Regions from separate parts of the Escherichia sp. XD33 genome, predicted to be linked through region 3. Evidence: riboswitches for the same ligand, from Rfam matches in the RefSeq annotation. Region 3 holds a riboswitch; each other region holds the start of a gene.
The links. Region 3 has a riboswitch for thiamine pyrophosphate ahead of thiM (hydroxyethylthiazole kinase). Riboswitches for the same ligand answer to the same signal wherever they lie in the genome.

Region 1 (2,199 bases), on a different contig from region 3:
GGCGAGGAAAAAGAGATTGAAAGCCGCCTGGAGGAAGGTTGCTACTATTTACTATTCGACAGCCGCACCCATCGCGGGGCGAATCAGCAAGTCAGGGACTGGGTAAGCTATGTGCTTTCTCCAACTAATCTGGTCTATTTCGCTGAGGAACAGTACCAGCAACTGTGGTTCCCGGCTTATGGACTGCTCCCCCGTTGGCACCATGCCCGCACCATAAAGAGCGAAAAACCGGCTGGTCTGGAAAGCCTCACCCTGACCTTTTATCAGGATCACAGTGAGCATCGGGTGATTGCCGGGATCATGCAGCAGATTCTGGCAAGCCACCAGGTCACGCTGGAAATCAAAGAGATCGACTACGATCAGTGGCATGAAGGAGAGATCGAGAGCGATATCTGGCTTAATAGCGCCAACTTTACGCTGCCGCTGGATTTTTCGCTGTTCGCGCACTTGTGCGAGGTGCCGCTGCTCCAACACTGTATTCCGATCGACTGGCAAGCCGACGCCGCCCGCTGGCGCAATGGCGAAATGAACCTGGCGAACTGGTGCCAGCAACTGGTCGCCAGTAAAGCAATGGTGCCGCTTATCCACCACTGGCTGATCATTCAGGGACAACGCAGTATGCGCGGCCTGCGTATGAATACCCTCGGCTGGTTCGATTTTAAATCAGCGTGGTTTGCGCCGCCGGATCCATGATTGCTGGTAGATAACAAAATCACTACACTAACGCCGTTCTCAACGGGGTGCCACGCAAACGCGTGCGCTGAGAAAATACCCGTCGAACCTGATCCGGATAACGCCGGCGAAGGGATTTGAGGCTCCTTCTCAAGTCCTTTGCCACTCTTTTTTGAGGTGCAAAGTGTTAAAAAAATGTCTTCCCCTGCTGTTGCTGTGCACAGCGCCCGTTTTCGCTAAACCCGTTCTGACTGTTTATACCTACGATTCCTTCGCCGCCGACTGGGGGCCTGGTCCAAAGATCAAAAAAGCTTTTGAAGCCGACTGTAACTGCGAACTGAAACTGGTGGCGCTGGAAGATGGCGTTTCGCTTCTCAACCGTCTACGGATGGAAGGCAAAAATAGTAAAGCCGATGTGCTGCTGGGGCTGGATAACAATCTGTTAGACGCCGCCAGTAAAACCGGACTATTTGCCAAAAGCGGTGTGGCAGCGGATGCCGTTAACGTTCCCGGCGGCTGGAATAATGACACTTTCGTACCGTTTGATTACGGCTACTTCGCCTTCGTCTATGACAAGAACAAACTAAAAAACCCGCCACAAAGCCTGAAGGAGCTGGTTGAGAGCGATCAAAACTGGCGGGTGATTTATCAGGATCCGCGCACCAGTACGCCGGGGCTGGGTCTGTTGCTATGGATGCAAAAAGTCTATGGCGATAACGCCCCGCAAGCCTGGCAGAAACTGGCGAAGAAAACCGTCACCGTCACCAAAGGCTGGAGCGAAGCCTACGGCCTGTTTTTAAAAGGCGAAAGCGATCTGGTACTGAGTTACACCACCTCTCCGGCTTATCACATTCTCGAAGAGAAGAAAGATAACTACGCCGCTGCGAACTTCAGCGAAGGTCACTATCTGCAGGTGGAAGTCGCCGCCCGCACCGCTGCCAGCAAGCAGCCGGAGCTGGCGCAAAAATTCCTCCAGTTTATGGTTTCTCCGGCTTTTCAGAATGCGATCCCAACCGGTAACTGGATGTATCCGGTGGCAAATGTCACACTGCCTGCCGGGTTTGAACAATTGACCAAACCGGCCACCACGCTGGAGTTCACACCAGCTGAAGTGGCGGCACAACGTCAGGCATGGATTAGCGAATGGCAACGCGCCGTCAGCCGTTAATTCCCGGCTGGTTAATTCCAGGTGTAAGCGCCGCCACGCTGGTGGTAGCGGTTGCGCTGGCGGCGTTTCTCGCCCTGTGGTGGAACGCACCGCAGGGTAGCTGGGCGGCAATCTGGCAGGACAGCTACCTGTGGCATGTGGTGCGCTTCTCCTTCTGGCAGGCGTTTCTCTCGGCGCTGCTCTCTGTCGTACCCGCGATATTCCTCGCCCGCGCGCTCTATCGCAGGCGCTTTCCGGGTCGGCTGGCGCTGTTGCGTCTGTGCGCAATGACCTTAATCCTCCCGGTGCTGGTTGCTGTTTTCGGCATTCTTAGCGTCTATGGTCGCCAGGGCTGGCTGGCAACACTCTGCCAATCGCTC
Region 2 (2,199 bases), on a different contig from region 3:
CTCTTGCACTACCTTTGCATCACTGGCATGTTTAACATGGTTTTTACATTTCTCACTGAGCAGTTTTTGAATACAAACTTGCGGAGTCAATCATGCTTAACCAGCTCGATAACCTGACGGAGCGCGTCAGAGGAAGTAACAAACTGGTTGATCGCTGGCTACATGTACGTAAGCATCTGCTCGTGGCTTACTACAATCTGGTTGGCATTAAGCCTGGCAAAGAATCGTACATGAGGCTAAACGAAAAAGCCCTTGATGATTTTTGTCAGAGCCTGGTCGATTACTTGTCTGCCGGACATTTCAGTATTTATGAGCGCATTCTTCATAAGCTGGAAGGCAACGGGCAACTCGCGCGCGCCGCGAAGATTTGGCCGCAACTCGAAGCCAATACTCAACAGATTATGGATTACTACGATTCCAGTCTGGAAACCGCCATCGATCATGATAATTACCTTGAGTTTCAACAGGTTTTATCTGACATCGGCGAGGCGCTGGAAGCGCGCTTTGTGCTGGAAGATAAGCTGATTCTGCTGGTGCTTGACGCCGCCCGCGTCAAACATCCTGCTTGAGTTCTGCGCTGTTAACGCGTAATTTACATTCAATGCCCCATTTGCGGGGCTAATTTCTTGTCGGAGTGCCTTAACTGGCTGAGACCGTTTATTCGGGATCCGCGGAACCTGATCAGGCTAATACCTGCGAAGGGAACAAGAGTTAATCTGCTATCGCATCGCCCCTGCGGCGATCGTCTCTTGCTTCATCCGTCGTCTGACAAGCCACGTCCTTAACTTTTTGGAATGAGCTATGTCTGCAACAAAACTGACCCGCCGCGAACAACGCGCCCGGGCCCAACATTTTATCGACACCCTGGAAGGCACCGCCTTTCCCAACTCAAAACGCATTTATATCACTGGCACACACCCCGGCGTGCGCGTGCCGATGCGTGAGATCCAGCTTAGCCCGACGCTAATTGGCGGTAGCAAAGAACAGCCGCAGTACGAAGAAAACGAAGCGATTCCGGTCTACGACACCTCCGGCCCGTATGGTGATCCGCAGATTGCCATTAACGTGCAGCAAGGGCTGGCAAAACTACGCCAGCCGTGGATCGATGCGCGCGGCGATACCGAAGAACTTACCGTGCGCAGTTCCGATTACACTAAAGCGCGGCTGGCAGATGATGGCCTCGACGAACTGCGTTTTAGCGGCGTACTAACACCAAAACGCGCCAAAGCAGGACGCCGTGTCACCCAACTGCACTACGCCCGCCAGGGCATCATCACGCCGGAAATGGAATTCATCGCCATCCGCGAGAATATGGGCCGCGAGCGCATCCGTAGCGAGGTTTTACGCCACCAGCATCCGGGAATGAGCTTTGGCGCACATCTGCCGGAAAATATCACTGCGGAATTTGTCCGTGATGAAGTTGCTGCCGGACGTGCGATTATCCCGGCCAACATTAATCATCCGGAATCGGAGCCGATGATTATTGGTCGCAATTTCCTGGTAAAAGTTAACGCCAATATCGGCAACTCGGCGGTCACCTCTTCCATCGAAGAAGAAGTGGAAAAGCTGGTATGGTCCACGCGCTGGGGAGCGGATACGGTGATGGATCTCTCCACCGGTCGCTATATTCACGAAACCCGCGAGTGGATTTTGCGTAACAGCCCGGTGCCGATCGGTACAGTGCCGATCTACCAGGCGCTGGAGAAGGTTAACGGGATCGCCGAAGATCTTACCTGGGAAGCGTTCCGCGACACGCTGCTGGAACAGGCCGAGCAAGGTGTGGATTACTTCACTATCCATGCGGGCGTACTGCTGCGCTATGTGCCGATGACCGCGAAACGCCTGACCGGTATCGTCTCTCGCGGCGGTTCGATTATGGCGAAATGGTGCCTCTCCCATCATCAGGAAAATTTCCTCTATCAACACTTCCGCGAAATTTGTGAAATCTGTGCCGCTTATGACGTTTCGCTGTCGCTGGGCGACGGTCTGCGCCCCGGTTCTATTCAGGACGCCAACGATGAAGCGCAGTTTGCCGAGCTGCATACGCTGGGCGAACTGACCAAAATTGCCTGGGAATATGACGTGCAGGTGATGATTGAAGGCCCAGGCCACGTGCCGATGCAGATGATCCGCCGCAATATGACCGAGGAGTTAGAGCACTGCCACGAAGCGCCGTTTTACACTCTGGGGCCGCTAACT
Region 3 (2,199 bases):
GCAGTAAAGCGCTTGCTGATCACCATCCCGCCAAAGGCAATTAACCAGACCACTGCGGTATGCGAAATAGTTGCTGCCAGTCCGAGCATCACCGCTTGTTTAATGGTGCCTTTGATGGCGATGATAAACGCCGCCATCATCGTTTTTGAGTGCCCTGGTTCCAGGCCATGAAGCGCACCAAGTAAGATGGCGCTGGGGATGAAGAACCAGGCGTTTCCTTGCTGAAGAAGAGTTGTAAATTCGGTCATGATAATAATTCTTAGTATTAATTCGGCAATCTGATTCTACTCCCCCCCAGTACCTGATACTACCCCCCAGTAGATTAATAGTGCTATGATTTTTCATATTCTTGTTAACCAGGTGTTGCCATGTCTCATACAATCCGTGATAAACAGAAACTGAAAGCGCGTGCCAGTAAGATTCAGGGCCAGGTCGTGGCGCTCAAGAAAATGCTCGACGAGCCGCACGAATGCGCTGCAGTTTTACAACAGATTGCTGCTATCCGTGGCGCGGTAAACGGTCTGATGCGGGAAGTGATTAAAGGTCATCTGACGGAACACATCGTTCACCAGGGGGATGAGCTAAAACGTGAAGAAGATCTGGATGTCGTTCTGAAGGTGCTGGATTCATATATCAAATAATTTATTAACGCGATTGTAAAACTGCCGTTTTTCCTCGTTTACAACGCGTGCGCTGGACATTACCATCCTCCTCTGCGATTTATCATCGCAACCAAACGACTCGGGGTGCCCTTCTGCGTGAAGGCTGAGAAATACCCGTATCACCTGATCTGGATAATGCCAGCGTAGGGAAGTCACGGACCACCAGGTCATTGCTTCTTCACGTTATGGCAGGAGCAAACTATGCAAGTCGACCTGCTGGGTTCAGCGCAATCTGCGCACGCGTTACACCTTTTTCACCAACATTCCCCTCTTGTGCACTGCATGACCAATGATGTGGTGCAAACCTTTACCGCCAATACCTTGCTGGCGCTCGGTGCATCGCCAGCGATGGTTATCGAAACCGAAGAGGCCAGTCAGTTTGCGGCTATCGCCAGTGCCTTGTTGATTAACGTTGGCACACTGACGCAGCCACGCGCTCAGGCGATGCGTGCTGCCGTTGAGCAAGCAAAAAGCTCTCAAACACCCTGGACGCTTGATCCAGTAGCGGTGGGTGCGCTCGATTATCGCCGCCATTTTTGTCATGAACTTTTATCTTTTAAACCGGCAGCGATACGTGGTAATGCTTCGGAAATCATGGCATTAGCTGGCATTGCTAATGGCGGACGGGGAGTGGATACCACTGACGCCGCAGCTAACGCGATACCCGCTGCACAAACACTGGCACGGGAAACTGGCGCAATCGTCGTGGTCACTGGCGAGATGGATTATGTTACCGATGGACATCGTATCATTGGTATTCACGGTGGTGATCCGTTAATGACCAAAGTGGTAGGAACTGGCTGTGCATTATCGGCGGTTGTCGCTGCCTGCTGTGCGTTACCAGGCGATACGCTGGAAAATGTCGCATCTGCCTGTCACTGGATGAAACAAGCCGGAGAACGCGCAGTCGCCAGAAGCGAGGGGCCAGGCAGTTTTGTTCCACATTTCCTTGATGCGCTCTGGCAATTGACGCAGGAGGTGCAGGCATGAAACGAATTAACGCTCTGACGATTGCCGGTACTGATCCGAGTGGTGGTGCGGGGATTCAGGCCGATCTTAAAACCTTCTCGGCACTTGGCGCTTATGGTTGCTCAGTTATTACTGCACTGGTGGCGCAAAATACCCGTGGCGTACAGTCGGTGTATCGCATTGAGCCTGATTTTGTCGCCGCCCAGCTCGATTCGGTGTTCAGCGATGTGCGAATCGATACCACTAAAATCGGTATGCTGGCGGAAACCGATATTGTTGAAGCGGTGGCAGAACGGTTGCAACGTTATCAGATCCAAAACGTGGTACTCGACACCGTTATGCTGGCAAAAAGCGGCGACCCGCTGCTTTCACCTTCGGCGGTTGCTACGCTGCGCAGTCGATTATTGCCACAGGTTTCATTAATAACGCCAAACTTGCCCGAAGCTGCCGCCTTGCTCGACGCGCCACACGCGCGCACCGAACAGGAAATGCTGGAACAAGGGCGATCGCTGTTGGCGATGGGCTGTGGCGCAGTGCTAATGAAAGGTGGTCATCTGGATGATGAGCA

Region 1: it holds a riboswitch for thiamine pyrophosphate, as region 3 does, so the genes downstream of both, thiB (thiamine ABC transporter substrate binding subunit) here and thiM (hydroxyethylthiazole kinase) in region 3, are expected to answer to the same signal.
Region 2: it holds a riboswitch for thiamine pyrophosphate, as region 3 does, so the genes downstream of both, thiC (phosphomethylpyrimidine synthase ThiC) here and thiM (hydroxyethylthiazole kinase) in region 3, are expected to answer to the same signal.

What each region holds. Positions count from the first base shown of each region.
Region 1 is NZ_JAENDM010000005.1:25,807-28,005, reverse strand. It holds gene sgrR (DNA-binding transcriptional regulator SgrR) at 1-693, shown strand, start outside; TPP riboswitch at 727-826, shown strand; gene thiB (thiamine ABC transporter substrate binding subunit) at 857-1,840, shown strand; gene thiP (thiamine/thiamine pyrophosphate ABC transporter permease ThiP) at 1,816-2,199, shown strand, end outside.
Region 2 is NZ_JAENDM010000047.1:17,712-19,910, reverse strand. It holds gene rsd (sigma D regulator) at 93-569, shown strand; TPP riboswitch at 621-721, shown strand; gene thiC (phosphomethylpyrimidine synthase ThiC) at 802-2,199, shown strand, end outside.
Region 3 is NZ_JAENDM010000030.1:48,584-50,782, reverse strand. It holds gene rcnA (nickel/cobalt efflux protein RcnA) at 1-248, opposite strand, end outside; gene rcnR (Ni(II)/Co(II)-binding transcriptional repressor RcnR) at 369-641, shown strand; TPP riboswitch at 733-829, shown strand; gene thiM (hydroxyethylthiazole kinase) at 864-1,652, shown strand; gene thiD (bifunctional hydroxymethylpyrimidine kinase/phosphomethylpyrimidine kinase) at 1,649-2,199, shown strand, end outside.